2 regions of the Lysinibacillus sp. Y5S-8 genome follow, and region 2 is predicted to be linked to the other one. Evidence: a T-box and tRNA genes for the amino acid it is inferred to sense, from the RefSeq annotation. Region 2 holds a T-box; the other holds one or more tRNA genes.
What was found. The T-box of region 2 lies ahead of tyrS (tyrosine--tRNA ligase). A T-box ahead of a tRNA ligase gene usually reads a tRNA of that ligase, here a tRNA-Tyr.

Region 1 (11,828 bases), 1.5 Mb from region 2:
GAATATTGATGATTTCGGGTAGCAAACCATAAAGGTTTTTCCTTTAAATACTTTTCATAGATATCAATATCTTTTTGAATGAGCGCAATGTCAACGGGTTCTTCTATTGAATCATCTGGACCAAGTAGTCCTGTAGGCAATTTTCGTTGTTGTATAATTTTTAAATGTTCGGGTGAACGTTTAATCCAGTCGGTATCTAAAAGTAGAAGAGGATAAGGCTCTTTCACCGTTTGAAGCCATTCTAATAGAGAGTCATCAGAGAAAGAAATCTCTACTATAAGAGATGTGCCATAATGTCCTTTTGTGACCACTACTGGTGCATTCGCAATATTAAATACAGAAATCATCGTTGAGTTTATAGGCTTTAGAAAAGCAAAAAGGATTACGATTAAAAGCAGTGAAATCAACGTTTTGCGGACCATAATAATAACCTCATTTCTAAGATTTTAAATAAAAAATGAATCTCTTTAAAAAAACTTATGATTTAGTGTTGACTTTCATGAATAATCGATGTTATTATTTATAAGTCGCCAAGAGGTGACAGCGAAATAAAAAACATGAACCTTGAAAACTGAACAAGCAAAACGTAATCAATAAAGTTTTCAGTAACTAACCTTGGTTAGTGAACGAAACAAAATTTTGGACATCAAAATTGATGCCAGCAAAACAATTTGAGCTATTCAAATTTCTTTTATGGAGAGTTTGATCCTGGCTCAGGACGAACGCTGGCGGCGTGCCTAATACATGCAAGTCGAGCGAACAGAGAAGGAGCTTGCTCCTTCGACGTTAGCGGCGGACGGGTGAGTAACACGTGGGCAACCTACCTTATAGTTTGGGATAACTCCGGGAAACCGGGGCTAATACCGAATAATCTGTTTCACCTCATGGTGAAACACTGAAAGACGGTTTCGGCTGTCGCTATAGGATGGGCCCGCGGCGCATTAGCTAGTTGGTGAGGTAACGGCTCACCAAGGCGACGATGCGTAGCCGACCTGAGAGGGTGATCGGCCACACTGGGACTGAGACACGGCCCAGACTCCTACGGGAGGCAGCAGTAGGGAATCTTCCACAATGGGCGAAAGCCTGATGGAGCAACGCCGCGTGAGTGAAGAAGGATTTCGGTTCGTAAAACTCTGTTGTAAGGGAAGAACAAGTACAGTAGTAACTGGCTGTACCTTGACGGTACCTTATTAGAAAGCCACGGCTAACTACGTGCCAGCAGCCGCGGTAATACGTAGGTGGCAAGCGTTGTCCGGAATTATTGGGCGTAAAGCGCGCGCAGGTGGTTTCTTAAGTCTGATGTGAAAGCCCACGGCTCAACCGTGGAGGGTCATTGGAAACTGGGAGACTTGAGTGCAGAAGAGGATAGTGGAATTCCAAGTGTAGCGGTGAAATGCGTAGAGATTTGGAGGAACACCAGTGGCGAAGGCGACTATCTGGTCTGTAACTGACACTGAGGCGCGAAAGCGTGGGGAGCAAACAGGATTAGATACCCTGGTAGTCCACGCCGTAAACGATGAGTGCTAAGTGTTAGGGGGTTTCCGCCCCTTAGTGCTGCAGCTAACGCATTAAGCACTCCGCCTGGGGAGTACGGTCGCAAGACTGAAACTCAAAGGAATTGACGGGGGCCCGCACAAGCGGTGGAGCATGTGGTTTAATTCGAAGCAACGCGAAGAACCTTACCAGGTCTTGACATCCCGTTGACCACTGTAGAGATATAGTTTCCCCTTCGGGGGCAACGGTGACAGGTGGTGCATGGTTGTCGTCAGCTCGTGTCGTGAGATGTTGGGTTAAGTCCCGCAACGAGCGCAACCCTTGATCTTAGTTGCCATCATTTAGTTGGGCACTCTAAGGTGACTGCCGGTGACAAACCGGAGGAAGGTGGGGATGACGTCAAATCATCATGCCCCTTATGACCTGGGCTACACACGTGCTACAATGGACGATACAAACGGTTGCCAACTCGCGAGAGGGAGCTAATCCGATAAAGTCGTTCTCAGTTCGGATTGTAGGCTGCAACTCGCCTACATGAAGCCGGAATCGCTAGTAATCGCGGATCAGCATGCCGCGGTGAATACGTTCCCGGGCCTTGTACACACCGCCCGTCACACCACGAGAGTTTGTAACACCCGAAGTCGGTGAGGTAACCTTTTGGAGCCAGCCGCCGAAGGTGGGATAGATGATTGGGGTGAAGTCGTAACAAGGTAGCCGTATCGGAAGGTGCGGCTGGATCACCTCCTTTCTAAGGATTATTTCGGAATACAAACCTAGGGTTTGTAAGATTACGTTTTGCGTTCAGTTTTGAAGGTTCATTCTTTCTTGAATGAAAATCTTCAAAACTTGTTCTTTGAAAACTGGATAAAACGACATTGAAATTGTAACAAACACATTTATTTTTTTAAGTTTTTTTATAGGCTTAATAACATTAAAAGGTTTCAAGACACGAGCAGTTCTAGGAAGCAATCGAGTGAATGAAGGAGCGTACTTGAGTACGTGACTGATTGAACGAGAGAAGCTGACAACGAAATGCGATGTGTATTGAAAGCTGATAGGTTAAGTTATTAAGGGCGCACGGCGAATGCCTTGGCACTAGGAGCCGAAGAAGGACGGCACTAACACCGATATGCTTCGGGGAGCTGTAAGTGAGCTTTGATCCGGAGATTTCCGAATGGGGGAACCCACTACGTTTAATCGCGTAGTATCTTGACGTGAATACATAGCGTCTTGAAGGCAGACCCAGGGAACTGAAACATCTAAGTACCTGGAGGAAGAGAAAGAAAAATCGATTCCCTGAGTAGCGGCGAGCGAAACGGGAAGAGCCCAAACCAAGAGGCTTGCCTCTTGGGGTTGTAGGACACTCAATACGGAGTTACAAAAGAGCGAGTTAGATGAAGCGACTTGGAAAGGTCCGCCAGAGCAGGTAAAAGCCCTGTAGTCGAAAGTTCGTTCTCTCCTGAGTGGATCCTGAGTACGGCGGAACACGTGAAATTCCGTCGGAATCTGGGAGGACCATCTCCCAAGGCTAAATACTACCTAGTGACCGATAGTGAACCAGTACCGTGAGGGAAAGGTGAAAAGCACCCCGGAAGGGGAGTGAAAGAGATCCTGAAACCGTGTGCCTACAAGTAGTTAGAGCCCGTTAATGGGTGATAGCGTGCCTTTTGTAGAATGAACCGGCGAGTTACGATTACGTGCGAGGTTAAGCTTTAGAAGGCGGAGCCGCAGCGAAAGCGAGTCTGAATAGGGCGAAATAGTACGTGGTCGTAGACCCGAAACCAGGTGATCTACCCATGTCCAGGGTGAAGGTAAGGTAACACTTACTGGAGGCCCGAACCCACGCACGTTGAAAAGTGCGGGGATGAGGTGTGGGTAGCGGAGAAATTCCAATCGAACTTGGAGATAGCTGGTTCTCTCCGAAATAGCTTTAGGGCTAGCCTCGTGATGAGAATACTGGAGGTAGAGCACTGTTTGGACTAGGGGGCCATCCCGGTTTACCGAATTCAGACAAACTCCGAATGCCAGATATTTATACACGGGAGTCAGACTGCGAGTGATAAGATCCGTAGTCAAAAGGGAAACAGCCCAGACCACCAGCTAAGGTCCCAAAGTAATCGTTAAGTGGAAAAGGATGTGGCGTTGCACAGACAACCAGGATGTTGGCTTAGAAGCAGCCATCATTTAAAGAGTGCGTAATAGCTCACTGGTCGAGTGACGCTGCGCCGAAAATGTATCGGGGCTAAACGATTCACCGAAGCTGTGGATTGACATCTACGATGTCAGTGGTAGGAGAGCGTTCTAAGTGCGTTGAAGTCAGACCGGAAGGACTGGTGGAGCGCTTAGAAGTGAGAATGCCGGTATGAGTAGCGAAAGACGGGTGAGAATCCCGTCCACCGTATGACTAAGGTTTCCTGAGGAAGGCTCGTCCGCTCAGGGTTAGTCGGGACCTAAGCCGAGGCCGATAGGCGTAGGCGATGGACAACAGGTTGATATTCCTGTACCACCTCCTCACCGTTTGAGAAATGGGGGGACGCAGTAGGATAGGGTAAGCGCGCTGTTGGTTATGCGCGTCCAAGCAGTAAGGCGTGTGTGTAGGCAAATCCGCACACTGTAACGTTGAGCTGTGATGGCGAGTCCGTATGGACGAAGTTCCTGATTTCACACTGCCAAGAAAAGCCTCTATCGAGGTGAGAGGTGCCCGTACCGCAAACCGACACAGGTAGTCGAGGAGAGAATCCTAAGGTGTGCGAGAGAACTCTCGTTAAGGAACTCGGCAAAATGACCCCGTAACTTCGGGAGAAGGGGTGCTCTTGAGCGTGCAAGCGCATGAGAGCCGCAGTGAATAGGCCCAGGCGACTGTTTAGCAAAAACACAGGTCTCTGCAAAACCGTAAGGTGACGTATAGGGGCTGACGCCTGCCCGGTGCTGGAAGGTTAAGAGGAGTGGTTAGCGCAAGCGAAGCTGCGAATTGAAGCCCCAGTAAACGGCGGCCGTAACTATAACGGTCCTAAGGTAGCGAAATTCCTTGTCGGGTAAGTTCCGACCCGCACGAAAGGCGTAACGATCTGGGCACTGTCTCAACGAGAGACTCGGTGAAATTATAGTACCTGTGAAGATGCAGGTTACCCGCGACAGGACGGAAAGACCCCGTGGAGCTTTACTGTAGCCTGATATTGAATTTTGGTACAACTTGTACAGGATAGGTAGGAGCCAGAGATCTCGGAGCGCCAGCTTCGAAGGAGGCGTCGGTGGGATACTACCCTGGTTGTATTGAAATTCTAACCCATGCCCCTTAGCGGGGCAGGAGACAGTGTCAGGCGGACAGTTTGACTGGGGCGGTCGCCTCCTAAAAGGTAACGGAGGCGCCCAAAGGTTCCCTCAGAATGGTTGGAAATCATTCGTAGAGTGTAAAGGCACAAGGGAGCTTGACTGCGAGACCTACAAGTCGAGCAGGGTCGAAAGACGGGCTTAGTGATCCGGTGGTTCCGCATGGAAGGGCCATCGCTCAACGGATAAAAGCTACCCCGGGGATAACAGGCTTATCTCCCCCAAGAGTCCACATCGACGGGGAGGTTTGGCACCTCGATGTCGGCTCATCGCATCCTGGGGCTGTAGTCGGTCCCAAGGGTTGGGCTGTTCGCCCATTAAAGCGGTACGCGAGCTGGGTTCAGAACGTCGTGAGACAGTTCGGTCCCTATCCGTCGTGGGCGTAGGAAATTTGAGAGGAGCTGTCCTTAGTACGAGAGGACCGGGATGGACACACCGCTGGTGTACCAGTTGTCTTGCCAAAGGCATCGCTGGGTAGCTATGTGTGGACGGGATAAGTGCTGAAAGCATCTAAGCATGAAGCCCCCCTCAAGATGAGATTTCCCATTACGCAAGTAAGTAAGATCCCTCAAAGACGATGAGGTAGATAGGTTCGAGGTGGAAGTGTGGTGACACATGGAGCTGACGAATACTAATCGATCGAGGACTTAACCAAAAATGTTTGAACCATTCAATGAACCGTTTATCCAGTTTTGAAAGAATAATTTCTTTTATGAAGGGTTTCAAGATACGAGTAGTTCGAGGAAGCAATGGAGAGAGGGAAGGAGCGTACTCAAGTACGTGACTGACTGAACGACAGAAGCTGACGAAGAAATGCGATGTATATTGAAAGCCGACCATAGTCTAGTGATGATGGCAAAGAGGTCACACCCGTTCCCATACCGAACACGGAAGTTAAGCTCTTTAGCGCCGATGGTAGTTGGGGGCTTCCCCCTGTGAGAGTAGGACGTCGCTAGGCGCAAAAAGTCGCTGCTGATACACTCAGTAGTGGCTTTTTTTACTTAAGCTAACTAATAAATTGAGATGATTTATAAAATATAAAAAAGAAGGCATGCCTTAAATGGAATGCCTTCTTTTTTGATATTTAATGAGTTTGAACAGTGGTAGCTCGTAGTTCAATGCGGCGAATTTTTCCGGATGTTGTTTTTGGTAACTCATCAATAAAAACAATACTACGAGGGTATTTATACGGTGCTGTTAACGCCTTTACATGCTCTTGTAACTCCTTTGTTAACTCGGCTTCATCTCGCTCTTTGAAGCTCTCTCGTAGGATAACAAAGGCCTTCACAATATGGCCTCTAATTTCATCAGGTGCAGCAACAACTGCACATTCTTGTACAGCTTCATGTTTGTTTAATGCATCTTCAACTTCGAATGGACCAATCGTATAACCAGAAGATATAATAATGTCATCTCCACGACCTTCAAACCAGAAATACCCATCTTCATCACATTTAGCTTGATCGCCAGTAATATACCAATCACCGCGAAATGCAGCTTGCGTTCGTTCTGGCTCTTTGTAATACTCCTTAAATAGAGCTGGTGAGGATTTGTGGATGGCAATATCGCCAACCTCTCCTACAGGTGCTTCATTTCCTTCATTGTCGATAATACGTACAATATTACCTGGAGTTGGAACACCCATGGATCCAGGGCGTAATTCAGTGTTTTCGAGTGTACCAATTAATAATGTATTCTCTGTCTGTCCATAGCCATCACGTACTTTTAGCCCGAAACGATTCATAAATGTTTCAATGACTGGACGATTTAACGGTTCACCAGCAGAGACTGCACTACGGAGGGATGAAAGATTATAGTCTTGCAAATTATCAATTTTCGCCATAATACGATATTCAGTCGGTGTGCAACAAAGGACATTTATTTTTTCATCTTGCATGAGCTGAAGGTACGTTTTTGCATCGAATCCACCATGATAAACAAATGCAGTAGCACCAAGCATGATTGTAGATAAGAATGGGCTCCAAATCCATTTTTGCCAACCAGGAGCTGCTGTAGCCCATACTAAGTCGCCTTCACGTACACAGAGCCATTTTGAAGCAGCTGTTCGAATATGCGCATATCCCCAGCCATGTGAATGTACTACACCTTTAGGTTTCCCAGTTGTCCCAGATGTATAGGAAAGGAACGCCATGTCATCACGTTTAGTAGCTACTGCTGTAAATGTAGTTGACTGTGTGCTTGCCAGTACATCTAAAGAAGCCCAATCGCCTTTTGCAGTACCAATAACTAATTTGTTCTTTAATGTGTCTACAGTAGAAGAAATTTGGTCAACCTCACCTGTAAATGCTTCATAGGCAATAACTGCACTAGCAGAAGAGTGCTCCATTCGATATTCTAAGTCACTTGCACGTAGCATTTCTGAACATGAAATAGGCACGATACCAGCCTTTAAACAGCCAAGAAAAACAAAATAGGCTTCTGGTAGGCGAGGAATAATAACTAGAACGCGATCTCCCTTTCGAAGTCCTGTCTCTGTAAAAGCATTTGCGTATTGATTCATTTTTTGGACAAGCTCTACATAGGAAACTGTTCGTCTCTCTTGTTGCGTATTTAACCAGCGTATTGCTTGGCGATCACTATCTTGTGAAAACTTTTCTAATTCCTCTGTGATATTATAAAATTCAGGTGCAATTAAATCATTTATTACCATCCGAATATTCCTCCCCCAGGAAATTTGATAGAAAATTCTTAAAACTATTTTTATTTTAACAATTGCAATAATATACAGCAAGAATATTTAGCACGCAAAATAGAAATATTAGATTTAATAGAGCACTATTATGCTTTTGGATTAATTTTTAAACCTACTTCGACAAAAAATATAAAAATTTTTATAAAATATGTTGCATAATTTATAATGCTTGCTATAATAATAAATGTACTTAAGAGGTTGTCTAAAACCGAATTGAATAGTATCGTTCCGAAGTAGCTCAGTTGGTAGTAGCACCTGACTGTTAATCAGGTTGTCGCAGGTTCGAGTCCTGCCTTCGGAGCCATTTTTTTGCCCATTTTTAAGAAGCTGTTATACATAAAAAAATATAAAAAAGTATTGCAACTATTAAGAAATGATGTTATTATAAATCTTGTCTTGTTTGAGACGTGATACTGGCCCCTTGGTCAAGTGGTTAAGACACCGCCCTTTCACGGCGGTAACACGGGTTCGAATCCCGTAGGGGTCACCATTTAAAACATAGGCTTTCTAAAGAAAAATAAACTGTGACATAACACCTGTTTCTATGGAGGATTAGCTCAGCTGGGAGAGCATCTGCCTTACAAGCAGAGGGTCGGCGGTTCGAGCCCGTCATCCTCCACCATTATTGTGTTATTTCGGAGGGGTAGCGAAGTGGCTAAACGCGGCGGACTGTAAATCCGCTCCTTAGGGTTCGGCGGTTCGAATCCGTCCCCCTCCACCAGTTTTATATATGATTGGGGTATAGCCAAGCGGTAAGGCAACGGATTTTGATTCCGTCATGCCTAGGTTCGAATCCTAGTACCCCAGCCATTTTTCTTTGATGAGCCATTAGCTCAGTTGGTAGAGCATCTGACTTTTAATCAGAGGGTCGAAGGTTCGAGTCCTTCATGGCTCACTTTTTTAGAATAAAGTATATTCAAAAGTGTTATAATAACTACAGATAACTAATCTCTTACTGAAAACAGTAGGAGATTTTTTTATGTTATCAAAAATTGAATAAATATGCATTTTTTTGTCTAGTTGAGCCAAGTGGTATCTAGGCTTTACAATAATATTATAACTTTTAGGGGGTATAAAAACATGAATAAACTTAATATTTCTATTATTGGAGTACCAACAGACTATGGACAAACACGTCGTGGTGTAGATATGGGGCCAAGCGCGATTCGCTATGCAGGCGTTGTGGAACGTTTGGAGGCTATTGGACATGAAGTACAAGACCAAGGGGATATTCGTGTCAGTCAAAAACTTGCAGACGCACCTGTCGATGAGAAGTTACTGAATTTAGAGGAAGTTGTAGATGTTAGCACGGCTTTAGCTAATAGCGTGCATGAAGTAGTAGAACAAAATAAGTTCCCACTTGTATTTGGCGGTGACCATAGTATTGCTATTGGTACACTAGCTGGATTAGGTGAGCATTATAAAAATCTTGGCGTTATTTGGTATGATGCTCATGCAGATTTAAATACACCTGAAACAACACCATCTGGCAACATCCATGGGATGCCATTAGCAGTTAGTATTGGACTAGGTCATGAGCGCTTAGTGCAAATTCGTAATTACGCACCGAAAATTAAACCAGAGAACGTTATTATTATCGGAGCTCGTTCAGTAGATCCTGGTGAGCGTGAGTTAATTCGTCAACAAGGGATTAAAGTATATACAATGCACGAGATTGATCGACTTGGTATGACGCGTGTCATGGAAGATGCACTTGCTTACTTGAAAGAACGTAATGTTGATGGCTTACACCTATCACTTGATTTAGATGGCTTAGATCCGCTTTACACGCCAGGAGTTGGTACACCCGTTCCTGGAGGAATTACGTATCGAGAAAGTCATTTAGCAATGGAAATGTTACAAGAATCAGGGATGCTAACATCAGCAGAGTTTGTAGAAGTAAACCCAATTTTAGATGAAAAGAATACAACAGCAAATGTGGCTGTTGCATTAATGGGATCTTTATTCGGAGAGACACTAGTTTAAAGAAAATTTGACAAAAAATTGCCTGTTGCCACATTGCATAAAAATCTTTTGTTATAATTGAATTAAAACGAAACTTTTCTTATCGATAGGTCGTATAGTATAAGACAGTTGTAAAGGTGGAGAAGTCAACACAATGGATGCGTTAGTAAACAAGAGAATAAAACAAGTGCTTAAAGGCGATCAAAACGCATTTGCCGATATTGTGAGTCTCTATCAGCACAAACTGTACCAAGTATGCTATCGAATGTTAGGCAACAAACAAGAGTCTGAAGACATTGCTCAAGAAGCTTTTGTGCGTGCTTATATGAATTTGCATACTTTTGATCAGAAAAGAAAGTTTTCGACGTGGCTTTATCGCATAGCGACAAACCTCTGCATTGACCGTATTCGCAAAAAGAAACCGGATTATTATTTAGATGCAGAAGTAGCTGGTACAGAAGGGCTTGATATGTATTCGCAAATCGCAGCAGACGACCAGCTACCAGAGGAGCAGTTAGAGCAAATGGAGCTGCAAGATCGCATTCAATATGAAATTGGACGTTTGCCGGATAAATACCGTTCGGTTATAGTATTGAAATATATAGAAGAGTTATCGTTACAAGAGATTAGCGAGATTTTAGATATGCCGCTTGGAACGGTGAAAACGAGGATTCACCGCGGACGTGAGGCATTACGTAAGCAATTAAACAATCTGTAGGAGGGGGAGCGTCATGAATACTTGTCCAGAGCATATTATAGACTATATGCATGATTATTTAGACGGTGACATTAGTCGTGAGCATGAGCAAGAGTTGAAACAACACTTGCATACATGTAATGATTGTAAACAGTTGATGCAAGAATTGAGTGAAACAATCGCCTTTGTGAAGAGTGCTTCCCATATTACAGCGCCTCCGGATTTTGAAGCAGCAGTGATGGCTCGTTTACCAAAACCAAAAAGTCGAGTAGGTATACAAAAATGGATACGCCGGCATCCGTTCTTTGTGGCAGCAGCGGTATTTTGCTTATTCATGAGTGCTACATTGATGGGTAGCTTTATGGATGACCAGCATTTTTCAGTGACTAAACAACCAAACTTAGTTGTTGATGGTCAAACGGTGATTGTACCTGAAGGAGAAGTAGTGAAGGGCGATATTGTTGTTAAAAATGGTGATTTGGTTGTTGAAGGTGAAGTTGATGGCAATGTCACAGTAATTAACGGGCAATATATGGCATCTTCAGCGGTAGTTTCAGGCAAAATTGAGGAAATTGACGAAGTATTTGAATGGTTATGGTATACGATTAAAAATTCTGTAAAAACGGCCATGACATTTGAGGAAAAAGATGAAACTAAATAACACTCTATACGTCCTAAAAAATAGTGCACGTGAGAGGCTGAAAGGTCTACTCTTATGAGTAGACTTTTTATTTGAAAAAAGTTACATTTGTTAAGAATGTGATATACTTGAATGTGTATGGATTCGCAATGAAAAGTGGGGGATGCCACGTGCAAATTATCGAACATTTCACGGATTTAACACCTGTGAATATTGTTATTAACTTCATTGATGTACTGCTCGTGTGGTACGTTGTTTATAAAGTCTTAACCCTCATTAAAGGTACGAAGGCTGTCCAATTACTGAAGGGAATATTTGTCATTATTATTGCCCGACTTGCAACAGACCTTTTAGGGTTACAAACTCTAGGCTGGATGTTACAACAGGTCATTGAGTTTGGTTTCTTAGCGATTATTATCATATTCCAACCAGAAATCAGACGTGGTTTAGAACAAATTGGGCGAGGAAAGTTATTCCAGCGTTCATCAAGTCAAGAAGAAGAAGAACAAACAAGGCTCATTGAGGCGATGAAGAAGTCTGTTAGTTACATGGCTAAACGTCGAATCGGTGCGTTAATTTCTATTGAAAAAGAAACAGGTCTTAATGAATATATTGAAACGGGTATAGGACTAAATGCTGAAATCTCATCAGAACTGCTGATTAATATCTTTATACCGAATACACCACTTCATGATGGAGCGGTTATTATGCAAAAAGATAAAGTTACAGCAGCAGCTTGTTATTTACCCCTATCTGAAAGTCCATTTATTTCAAAGGAGTTAGGGACACGTCACCGTGCTGCACTTGGCTTAAGTGAAGTTACGGATGCTATTACAATTGTTGTCTCAGAAGAAACAGGTGCAATTAGTATTACGTTAAATGGTAATCTCCACCGTAATCTTTCTCTAGAGGAGTTTGAAACACTATTACGAAAAATGTGGTTCGGTTCAGCACAAGAGTCAAATGCTGCCTCTAAGTTGACTTGGAGG
Region 2 (11,828 bases):
AAAAACCGTTAAAGTTGTACGAAATGATGCTATTACAATAGAAGAAATTCAAAAAATGTCGCCTGAAGCTATCATTTTATCTCCTGGACCAGGAACACCTGCTGAAGCAGGTATCACGGTAGCTGTCATCAAGGAACTGTATCAAAATTTCCCTATTTTAGGTATATGTCTTGGCCATCAATCGATAGGGCAGGCTTTTGGCTCCAATATTGTGCAGGCCCAAAATATTATGCATGGAAAGCTGTCACCATTACAATACGAGCAAACAGGTTTATTTAAGCGAATAAAGGGTGATATTGAAGTAATGCGTTATCATTCTTTAATTATTGAAGCAAGGACATTGCATAAGGATTTTAACATACTTGCAACAGCCGGTGATGATGGGGAGATTATGGCCATTCAACATAAGAATTATCCTCTTTATGGTCTACAGTTTCACCCAGAATCAATCGGCACAAAAGAAGGCAGTATCATGATGCAAGCCTTCCTCGATAGTATAGCGTAATGGCCGCAAAAAGCTGTCGTCTAATGTGACGACAGCTTTTTAGGTTACTGCTTTTTGCCTGTAATTAACTTAGCAATTTCTTCTAAAGACATGGAAGAATGGACTTCATAGGAGCCGATTTGTAAGCTGCGAGCATATTTTGCGTTAGCGAGTAGTAACTCCATTTCAACACTATTGGTAATAATGCCGCCGTCTTCAAGCTTTTGTGCCACAATATAGGGTGTGATTCCACTGTATAATTGCAATGTCATCGTTGTCACATTATCGTTTGTTTTTTCAACGGCTTGTTCATCAGAATCTGTCGTAGACGTTTCTTCTGTTGTATGTACTGGCTTTAATTGTTCCTTTAACGAGGCAATTTCTTGGTTGGCCTTGTTTAGCTTATCTTGCAGTTGTTCTACCTGTTGCTGATTGCCAGCTTCTTTAGTAGGGAGACCAATATTTACATCAAAGCGACTGGAGAGTGCTAGCAAAGCTCCGACAAGAAAAATGGCAATGCCAAATGCGCGGATGGCGGACTTGTTCATCACTTATCGACCTCCGTTTGCAATGACTTGACGAACTTGCTCTTCTGTTAAATTAGAACGAATACTGATATCAGCTACAGAAAGACCTTGTTTATTTAATTCGAGCACCTGACTAACAATAATTTGATGAATCGGTTTGACTTGGGTTGTCGTTTGTGCAATTTTTGACGCTTGTGCAGCCTGTTGAACAGCTTGCATGACTTGTTGAACTTTAGGGTTTTGTCCTTTTTGACTCGGAGCTGATGTTGATTTCACTTGGAATTCAGGCTCTAATAAAAGTTCTTCCTCGACAATTTTTAGGCGACGCTTTAAATTATTTGTTTCTTGGAAGATCGAGATGGATAATTCTTCGACATCTTTTTCGATTTTTTTCGAGCTATTTTTGAAAAAGAACGATAGGATGATTAAAATTATGCCGATACTCATTAATAAGATGGATAAATCCAATAGTTTCACCTCAATGTAGTATGTAATTATAAGATATTTTACCATATGCAAACTTAATATGAAATGAAGGTAGATTTTTTTTCAGTTTATGTTATAATAGGTTAGTCGTATAAATCATGCTCAAATTTTAATTCTTGATATAGAGTGGGAGGGTTAATGATGCGCGTAAACATTACTTTAGCTTGCACAGATTGCGGCGAACGTAACTACATTTCTAAAAAGAACAAGCGTAACAATCCAGAGCGTCTTGAACTTAAAAAATATTGCTCTCGCGAGAAGAAATACACTCTTCACCGTGAAACTAAGTAATCGCTCATTAAGCCAAAACCACAAGTGGTTTTGGCTTTCTACATTTTATGAAATCATTTCGGGTGTAAGGATACGAAGTATGATGATATAGGAGGTAGCCTGGATGGATAAAACAACATTACGAAATAAGATGCGACAAGCTCTTGCGACAATGACTGATGAAGCTTATCAATATCAATCATTAGCTATCGTAAAAAAGGTGCTACAGGAATCATATATAATAGAAGCAAATATAATTGGCATGACCATTTCAAATAAGCCAGAAGTCGACACCATTCTTTTAATTGAAGAATTATGGCGACTTGGTAAAAAGGTCGCTGTTCCGAAATGTCATCCAAAAACAAGAGCAATGTCATTTTACATTATTGATTCATTTGCCCAGCTTGAAACTGTATATATGCATTTGCGTGAGCCTATTCCAGCAAGATGTGAGTTAGTTGACGCAAATGACATGGATGTCATCCTTGTGCCTGGCGTTGTTTTTGACCGTAATGGCTATCGAATCGGCTATGGCGGTGGTTATTATGACCGCTATGTATTAAACTATACAAAAGGGAAGCTGATGTCGCTGCTCTTTGATGAGCAAATCATTGATTGTGTTCCAGCCGAGGAGCATGATCGCCCAGTAGACATCATTGTGACACCGACAGAACGTATTGATTGTCTAGCACAACGAGGAGCGAGCGAAAATGGATAAAATGTTAGATATTTATGGACTTTTGAAAACATATGGTACTTTTATTTATACACGTGATCCCATTGGTGATTTGATGTTAATGGAGGATGAAATACGTGAGCTCTATAAAGCAAATGTACTAGACATAAAAGACTATCAAATGGCATTGTTACTAATTCGACAAGAAACAACAAAACTTCGTATGGAAGAGAATAAAAAGTAATGTTTAAAATATAATGTAATGGAGTATTGTGAAAATAATGTAACAAGTATGTAATATTCTTAAAAACAGTGGATTTCCGCTGTTTTTATGTTTTTAAGAAACTTTTTACATTCCAAAACGTATATATAGATGTCTGGTGCATAAAAAGAGCGCGGAGAAAAAAATTTCCAAAAGATATGTGTTGATTATCTGTTAAAAAAGGATTAAGATATATTTTGTTTCCGTAACAAAATGTAAAAAATTATTATTTTTTTGTAAGGAAGTAGGGAGGATGTTAGGAATGAAATCAATAAAGTGGCCTAAACATTCATTTATGATACTAGCAATTATAGCAACATGGATCAAAACGGTCATTGTTTACCACACAAGCTTTGAGATGAAAATTGAAAATGCAATGCAACAATTTATTTTGTTTATTAATCCATTAAGCTTCTTGCTATTTACGTATGGTTTATCACTATTCTTTAAATCAGCAAAAGCTAGAAATCGTTATCTGATTACGGTCAGCGTTATTTTATCCATTGTTTTATACGGAAATGTAGCGTTCTATCGATTCTACAATGACTTTATTACGCTACCAGTATTATTCCAAACAAGTAATTTCAGTGACTTAGGAACATCAGTAGCAGCCATTGTTGAGCCATGGGATGTATTATATTTCATTGATGTCGTTATTTTAATCTTAGCGAATAAATTTTTACCGAAAATGAAAGAAGCATTTAAAGTGAATATTGAATTCCGACGTGCATTTTTTGTATTAGCAGTCGCAATTTCATTTTTAAACTTAGGATTAGCTGAAACAGAGCGTCCACAATTATTAACACGTAGTTTTGACCGCGAATTATTAGTAAAAAATATTGGTACGTACAATTACCATTTGTATGATATTTATATTCAAACTAAATCTTCTGCTCAGCGTGCATTAGCGGATGGCAGTGAATTAGTTGAAGTAAACAACTATGTGCGTTCTAATCAGGCTGCCGTTAACCCAGAGATGTTTGGGAAATATAAAGGTCGCAACTTAATTGTTGTGTCGATGGAGTCTTTACAAAACTTTGTCATCAATAATGATATGAATGGTCATGAAATTACGCCATTCTTAAACTCTTTAACAAAAGATAAAGATACGTATTATTTCAGTAACTTCTATCACCAAACAGGCTTAGGAAAAACATCTGACTCAGAGTTTATTGTTGAAAACTCATTGTTTGGATTAGGTCGTGGCGCTGTATTCTTCACGCATGGTGGAAATACGTATAATTCAATGGCTGAACGCCTTGGAGAAAATGGCTACTTTACAAATGTCATGCACCCGAATAATAAATCATTCTGGAACCGTGATATCATGTATCAATCGTTAAAAATTAATAAATTCTACGATATAGATTCATATACGGTTGAAGAAGGGCAAGCTGTCAACTGGGGTATGAAAGATACACCATTCTTAGAGCAATCTGCTGCTTTAATGAAAGACATGCCACAGCCATTCTATTCAAGATTAATTACGTTAACGAACCACTATCCATTCACTTTGGATCCTGAAGATATTATGATTCCTGAATATGATTCAAATTCAGGTACATTAAATCGTTACTTCCAGACAGTACGTTATATGGATGAAGCTTTAAAAGACTTCTTCCAAGAGTTAAAAGATCAAGGTGTTTATGATAACTCTATTATCGTAATGTATGGAGACCATTATGGTATTTCTGAAAACCATAATAAAGCGATGGCACAATATTTAGGAAAAGAACAAATTACACCAATGGACAATGCATTGCTTCAAGAAGTGCCTTTATTCATCCATATCCCAGGATCTGACGATGGTAAAGAAATGACAGAGATTTCAGGACAAATGGATTTACGTCCAACAATCTTACATCTTCTTGGCGTTGAAACGTCAAAAGACATGCAAATGGGTGCAGATTTATTCTCTCCAGAACATGAGGATTTTGTTGTCTTCCGTGATGGACGCTTTATAACAGATAAATATGTTTATGCTGGAGAAGCTTGCTATGACAAAGCAACTGGCGAAGAAATAGATGGTGAGCCATGCCAGTCATATGCTGATCGTGCGACAATGGAGCTGGAAAATTCCGATGCTATCATAAATGGAGACCTGCTACGTTTCTATGATGAGAAGACAGGTAATTTAAAACAGGATTCCGTCAAATAACAAAAGAGAGATCTCAAGTTGAGGTCTCTCTTTTCTTTTTTTGATTGACAAATTACTATAAGCAATTATAATAAATTTAAATATCTGCATAACGAAGATTTGTTTTTGCATTTCGGAGTATAAGAGTGAAAGGCATGGAAAAGAACGAGTAGCTTTAATCGAACTGACAGAGAGTAGCCGGTTGCTGAGAGGCGCAAGGGACATTAAAGTGAATACATCTTGGAGCTGCGTACCGAAATTTTAGTAGGCTACGACGGGGTTGCATCCGTAATCATTGCAAAAGTATCGCTATGGCTGTACTTATTGAGGAGGGCTGTGTGAATAGCTCTCGAAAAAAGGTGGTAACACGTTCATGAACGTCCTTAGGATTATTCCTAAGGGCTTTTTTTATGCCTTTACAGCCTGAGTGTTTATCTTGATTTGGCCGTCCTCTTACGCTGAGGCGTAGTTGATTAGTGAACTCTTATAGAGCTTGCAATATTAATATTTAATATTACAAGGAGATGTTTCATATGTTTTTAACACCAAAAGAGCAATTAGCGATAATTAAGAAGGGTGCTGATCAAATCGTTGATGAGCAGGAATTACTCGGAAAATTAGAGCGATCCTATAAGGAGCAGAAGCCTTTAATCATTAAGTTAGGGCTTGATCCGTCCGCCCCGGATATTCATTTAGGGCATGCAGTCGTTCTACGGAAAATAAAGCAAATGCAGGATTTAGGGCATCAGGCGGTCATTGTTATCGGTGATTTTACAGGGCGTATTGGTGATCCAACGGGTAAAGCAAAAGGCCGTGTCGCGTTAAGTGATGACATGGTCAAGCAAAACGCTAAAACATACTGTGAGCAAATTTTTAAAGTGATAGATATGAACAAGACAACTATTCGTTTCAATAGTGAATGGTTAGCAAAGCTGTCATTTGAAGAAGTCATTCAGCTGGCAGCCATGACATCCGTTGCTCGACTGTTAGAACGTGAGGACTTTCAAAAACGGTACCGTCAGCAAATACCAATTGGCATACACGAATTTTTCTACCCGCTTATGCAAGCATATGATTCTGTAGAGCTACAGGCCGATATTGAATTAGGGGGAACAGATCAAACATTCAATATTTTAATGGGACGCACCTTACAAAAGCAACGGGGGTTAGAAAAACAAATTGCCATTTTTATGCCATTACTCGAAGGTTTAGATGGCATTGAAAAAATGAGTAAGAGCCTTGGCAATTATATTGGTGTCAGTGAAGCGCCAGAGGTCATGTTTAAAAAGGTAATGGAAGTACCGGATGCCTTACTCATCAAATATTTTGAACTGGCAACAGATGAGCATCCACTACAAGTGCAAACCATTCAAGATAGACTGCAAATGGGAGAGAATCCCCGTGATGTAAAATTACAGTTAGCAGAAATTATAACGGCCTTATACCATGGGACTACAGCAATGGAGGAAGCTAAATCCTATTTTCAAGCTGCATTTCAAAGAAAGGAAATACCAAAAAATATTCCTATACTGCTCCTAGAAATTGATAAGGAAAGAATAGTGGATATTATCCCACAACTAGTGGCAATGGATTATATTCATAGTAAGAGTGAATTTCTGCGGTTAATCAAGCAAAATGGAGTATCCTTGAATGGAGAAAAAATAGTGATGGATGATTTATCACTTGTGCTAATGAATGATGATGTCATTCAAATTGGTAAGAAACGATTTCTTAAATTAAATAAATAATAAATACAAAAAAAGAGCAATCTCCAGGGAGACTGCTCTTTTTTGTCTGAATTTTAGTGTAATTGTGGTGGATACCCACTGTGAACAATCGTCATGATGACGAACCATCCGAATACAGCGGCACTTAATAAGTTGAAAACAACGCTTAATAGGTTCTTTTCTTTTATTGCTTGGAATGTACCAACTACAGCTAAAATCGCTACTAGACCAAAAATAACCATTAATAAGTTCATTAAAAATAGACACTCCTTTCGACATCAGAAAATGAATGTCGCAAACAATATTCCTCCTTAATTGTAAACGTTCTGTTTGTTTTTGTCGAGAACTAAAATAGCGTAAACTATGAACATTTATCGTCAAATTGTGGCAAAGCCTGTATAATAGAAAGTTGAGGTGATCACTATGATGAACGTACGAAGTTATTCTCTTGGACCTGTTCAAACGAATTGCTATATCGTATCGAATAAAGAAAAAGAATGTATTATATTTGATCCAGGTGAGGAAGCAGAGCGTCTTATTAAAACAATTCGTAGCAATGGCTTAAAACCACTTGCTATCTTTTTAACACATGCCCATTTTGATCATATAGGGGCTGTAGATGCTGTACGCGAAGTGTTTGATATTCCTGTATGGATTCATGAAAAGGAAGTTAGCTGGCTAGGAGATCCAACGAAGAATGGCTCTAGTAAATATGCTGCATTACCAGATTATAGGGTAGCAGCACCAGCGCAAGACACAATTATTAAAGAAGAACAGCTATTTGAGATCAGTAATTTTGCTTTCCAAGCTGTTTTTACGCCTGGACATTCACCTGGTAGTATTTCTTATGTTTTTGATAATGATGGTTTTGCCATTGTTGGAGATACGTTATTTGAACAAGGTGTGGGACGTACAGATTTAGTAGGTGGCTCAACAAAAGTATTATTAGCATCCATTCATCACAAATTGTTGACACTACCCGAGGATACTATTATTTATCCTGGACACGGAAATTATACAACAGTAGGCGCAGAAATGGAGACAAATCCTTTCTTAAATGGATTTTAAAAAGGAATAACCAAAGCGCATAAAAAAGCGTATCTCAGCAGTTGTGAGATACGCGATTTTTTTTGTATTAATGACCGCCACCAGGTACGTGAATGAATGTTGTATAGTACGTGAAGCCAGCGAAGAATACAGTTAAATATGCTCCGAAAATGTACATGTACATACGTTCTGAAAGGTTTAAGAAGCCTAATAATAAGAATAAACCTGTATTACCTAAGAATAATAGCGATACCTCGTTCATACCACCAAGGTAGAACATAACGGCAAAAATACCTGTCCAGAATGCCATAACTTTATACATATTATCCATGAAGATTTCCCCTCCTTTTGCCCACGACACAATAATCTCTTACTCATTATAAATGATATGAAAGGTGTCTGTAAACTGGAACTTCTCCGTCTTTGTGACAAACAAATGGATTTTTAATCTAGCTTTCGATTTCTGTCACGTTTATTTCATATTTACATAAATCGCAATTATGTATCATACTTTCAATTTGCACAAATTCATTGTTCGTAAACAATGCATCTAATTGACCTTTTAAATAGGATTCATGTAATGAACAAACAATATCAGAATGCGAAGTAAGTTGCTCCTGGAAAGGACAATTGAAGATGGAGAAGGTCACTTTTTTGCCATGTTCGGTTTGTTGAATTTGTGGAATATAGCCAATTAAAGCGGCATTGTCCGTTAACAGCTGAAGCTTTTCATCGAAGGATAGAGAATTATTTAATGTTAATTCAGCGTTGATATAATTTTTCATTTGCTGGTATCCGTCTTGGTAGCTAATTTCTTGGCACTTCGTTAAGGCAGATGGTCCAATGTCTTCAATTAATTGGATCGTCCATTTTAATAAACGATCTTCATCGCGTCTTGGAAATGTTAGAGATACGCCTTTCTCTGAAGCTTTATAAACACGTCCAGGTCTACCACCTTTGCCTGTTTTGACATAGTCCGCAGAAATAATATTGATTTCTGAAAGCTTTGTTAAATGAAGCCGAGCAACGTTTGGATGGATGCCGAATTGATCAGCAATATGTTGTACTGTGACTGTTTTTTTCTCTTGCAATATGTACTCATAAATAGAGTACCTTGTTTCATCGGCTAATGTACTAGTAATTTTCAATGGATGGATCATGCGCTTCACCTCTTTAAATTTTTTTAAAAATTATGTTCGTCTACCAAGTGCTAGGAAAATAATCATGTTCATTCTATTATATTGTATTATTGAAAAAGATACAGTTCATTTCGGCATAAATATTAATTTTTTCATGCATTTATCTTCTTTTTTAGTGGGAAACTGCACTTTATCCACATTTTTATAGCAAAAAACATGATTGACAGGAAAATATGTAACAAATTTTTATTTTTAGAAAAGGGCTTTTCTCGTGGCATTTTCCTCTTTATACTAGGAAATAACGAATAGAGCGGTCATATTCGAATGAACTAGAAGTGAGGTGCATATATGCAGAATTTTGAAACAGTTGTTGAACAAAAATGTGAGCAACTTTTACTAAAGGCCTATCATTTTGGTGCATCCGATTTATTACTGGTTCCAGGTAATAAAAGATATCAGGTTTATTTTCGAAAATATGATAAGCTACTCCAAGCTGGTGAGCTACCAAATGAACTTGCAGAAAGAATGATTTCCTACTATAAATTTCTTGCGGCATTAGATATCAGTGAACGACGAAAACCTCAAAGCGGTTCCTTTCAAAAAGCAATGGAACACAATTCATACGCCTTTCGAGTATCCACACTGCCTTCCGTCTTTTTAAAAGAAAGCCTGATTATCCGTTTACTTCTCCAAAATCATACATTCCCACTAACGTCATTAAGCTATTCCAAAAGTGCTGCACACAATTTAATGGAGCTTGTGCAACATCGTCAAGGTCTTCTGTTTTTTACAGGCGCAACAGGCTCTGGCAAATCTACATCACTCTATTCCTTAATCCACTATTGTTCCACAGAATTAAATCGGCATGTGATTTCTTTAGAAGATCCTGTAGAAAATAGCCAAGCAAATTTACTTCAAATTCAAGTGAACGAGCGAGCGGGCGTTACATATGCTATGGGACTAAAAGCCATTTTACGTCACTCTCCTGACGTTATCATGATTGGTGAAATTCGAGATAAAGAGACAGCGGAAATTGCCATCCAAGCTGCCTTAACAGGACACTTAGTTGTCTCAACCATTCATGCAAAAGATACCATTCGTTGCCTGTATCGTTTAATGGACTTAGATGTGTCGATAGAGGAGCTTCATCAAACGATTATCGGTATTGTGGCACAAATACTTGTTCAGACTTCAGCAGTACAAGATGAGCGCCGTGCGGTATATGAAATTTTACAGGATGTTCATTTAACAAGAGCCATTTCTGCGATTAAAGAAAAGGTCAACTATGAACTCCCTTATGAATTAACATTAATGGGACAAAAAGAATTAGTGGAGAGCTTTTATGCACCTACAAACGTACATCCATAATGTTTTGCTTTATTATAGTAGGGCGACAAAATGGCGAGTAAGGGAGCAGGCACAATTTTTTAATCGATTATGCGTGTTAATGCAAGAGGGATATTTATTTCCTCAGGCCATTTCAATGCTATTGCCTCATCATATAAAGGCGCATGAAGATATGCAGCAGCAAATTGATGAAAAACTGAAGCAAGGGGAAGGGGTTGCAGGGATACTTGAAACTTTACAGCTGAGCAAGCATTATTTAATGGCCATCAAGATAGCAGAAAACAATGGTCATATGATAGAAGCTTTACAAGGTGTAGCTAAGCAAATAAAGGTAAGTGAAATGACCAAGAAAAAGCTCATAAAGCTGCTGATCTATCCTGTCACGCTGATCGTATTTTTGCTGTTATTATTTTTGGTGTTTCGTACCATCTTTTTACCAAACATCGAAAGACTGGTAGCCGGCCGAACCGCAGAAACAGAAACAAGTATTACGTTGTCCACTACGTTATTACATGTCCCTGATGTAGTCATCCTCACCATCTTCATCGCAACAGGCAGTTTATTTATTGTTCGTCTCTATCTCAATCGACAGCCTACTGCACATCAACTCACCATCCTATTCAAGATTCCCTTTATTCAACGCTATATGCGACTGATATTAACAAGACAGTTTGCCGCTTATTTAGGAAGCTTACTACAAAGTGGATTTTCATTACAAGCTAGCCTCCAACTTTTAGAAGAACAACAACTTCAACCTTTTCTGCAAATTCTTTCGCAGCGCATAAAAGGAAGGGTTATTTTTGGAGAGTCACTAACACTTGCCGTAATGAGACTAGCTGTTTTTCAAAAGGATTTTCCTGTTTTTGTAGAGCACGGTGAGCAAAGCGGCTATTTAGGAAAAGAATTAGTGTTGTATAGCGAATTATTACTGGAAAAACAGGAACAACTTCTGCAAAAAGTATTAGCATTTGTACAACCAACCTTCTTTATCCTCATAGCAGTCTGTATAGTAGCTGCCTATGTCAGTTTATTATTACCCATCTATCACATGATTGAATTAGTTTAGGAGGGAAAAGATGAAACGTATCAACGAACAAGCAGGGTTCACTTTAATCGAGATGCTAATTGTTTTATTAATCATTTCAATCCTTATTTTAATTACGATTCCAAATGTTACGAAGCATTTTGCTACCATTGATGAGAAGGGCTGTAAGGCTTATATATCTATGGTACAAGGGCAGGTCGAGGCCTATCGAGTAGATTTTATGACCTATCCAACATTAGATGATCTAGTGATGAAAGGCTATTTAAAAGAACATGAAACGACTTGCCCAAATAAAGCTGAAATAGTCATCACGAATGAGGGAGAGGTACGACTAGCCAATGCAGATTTGGAAACAGGGTCAAATAGCTGATGAACATAATAAAAATGGTGGTTTCACAATTCTTGAAATATTGATTGTCTTGTTTCTTGTCATGAGTTTAACAGCGATTGTTAGTAAATTTTCATTCAAAATAGCAGAAGCAAAGGAATTGGAACAATTTTTTACGCAAATGCAACTAGATATTCAGTATATTCAAACCTATAGCATGAATGAACGGCAATATATAGCAATGAAAATAATAAGTCCCAGTAAGCGTTATGTTATTCAAAAAGATTTTTATACCATTTTATATGAACGTCCTTTTCCAAAAGGAGTCGAGTTTTTGAACGCAGAAAGTTCTA

Region 1: it encodes a tRNA-Tyr, which carries the amino acid that the T-box ahead of tyrS (tyrosine--tRNA ligase) is inferred to sense. The anticodon was not compared.

The regions. Positions count from the first base shown of each region.
Region 1 is NZ_CP145889.1:4,463,785-4,475,612, reverse strand. Features, by position in the region: gene V6670_RS21930 (hypothetical protein) at 1-422, opposite strand, end outside; rRNA gene V6670_RS21925 (16S ribosomal RNA) at 691-2,242, shown strand; rRNA gene V6670_RS21920 (23S ribosomal RNA) at 2,552-5,479, shown strand; rRNA gene rrf (5S ribosomal RNA) at 5,667-5,782, shown strand; gene V6670_RS21910 (acyl--CoA ligase) at 5,909-7,495, opposite strand; tRNA gene V6670_RS21905 (tRNA-Asn) at 7,765-7,841, shown strand; tRNA gene V6670_RS21900 (tRNA-Glu) at 7,953-8,027, shown strand; tRNA gene V6670_RS21895 (tRNA-Val) at 8,084-8,159, shown strand; tRNA gene V6670_RS21890 (tRNA-Tyr) at 8,175-8,258, shown strand; tRNA gene V6670_RS21885 (tRNA-Gln) at 8,273-8,347, shown strand; tRNA gene V6670_RS21880 (tRNA-Lys) at 8,360-8,432, shown strand; gene rocF (arginase) at 8,618-9,523, shown strand; gene sigW (RNA polymerase sigma factor SigW) at 9,657-10,220, shown strand; gene V6670_RS21865 (anti-sigma factor) at 10,234-10,860, shown strand; gene cdaA (diadenylate cyclase CdaA) at 11,010-11,828, shown strand, end outside.
Region 2 is NZ_CP145889.1:2,982,911-2,994,738, reverse strand. Features, by position in the region: gene V6670_RS14500 (aminodeoxychorismate/anthranilate synthase component II) at 1-505, shown strand, start outside; gene V6670_RS14495 (hypothetical protein) at 550-1,032, opposite strand; gene V6670_RS14490 (hypothetical protein) at 1,036-1,524, opposite strand; gene rpmG (50S ribosomal protein L33) at 1,639-1,788, shown strand; gene V6670_RS14480 (5-formyltetrahydrofolate cyclo-ligase) at 1,892-2,485, shown strand; gene V6670_RS14475 (YqgQ family protein) at 2,478-2,687, shown strand; gene V6670_RS14470 (LTA synthase family protein) at 2,968-4,863, shown strand; T-box leader at 4,990-5,230, shown strand; gene tyrS (tyrosine--tRNA ligase) at 5,376-6,590, shown strand; gene V6670_RS14460 (DUF2759 domain-containing protein) at 6,644-6,823, opposite strand; gene V6670_RS14455 (MBL fold metallo-hydrolase) at 6,993-7,637, shown strand; gene V6670_RS14450 (DUF2626 family protein) at 7,705-7,947, opposite strand; gene V6670_RS14445 (helix-turn-helix domain-containing protein) at 8,066-8,776, opposite strand; gene comGA (competence type IV pilus ATPase ComGA) at 9,104-10,123, shown strand; gene comGB (competence type IV pilus assembly protein ComGB) at 10,098-11,168, shown strand; gene comGC (competence type IV pilus major pilin ComGC) at 11,179-11,517, shown strand; gene comGD (competence type IV pilus minor pilin ComGD) at 11,486-11,828, shown strand, end outside.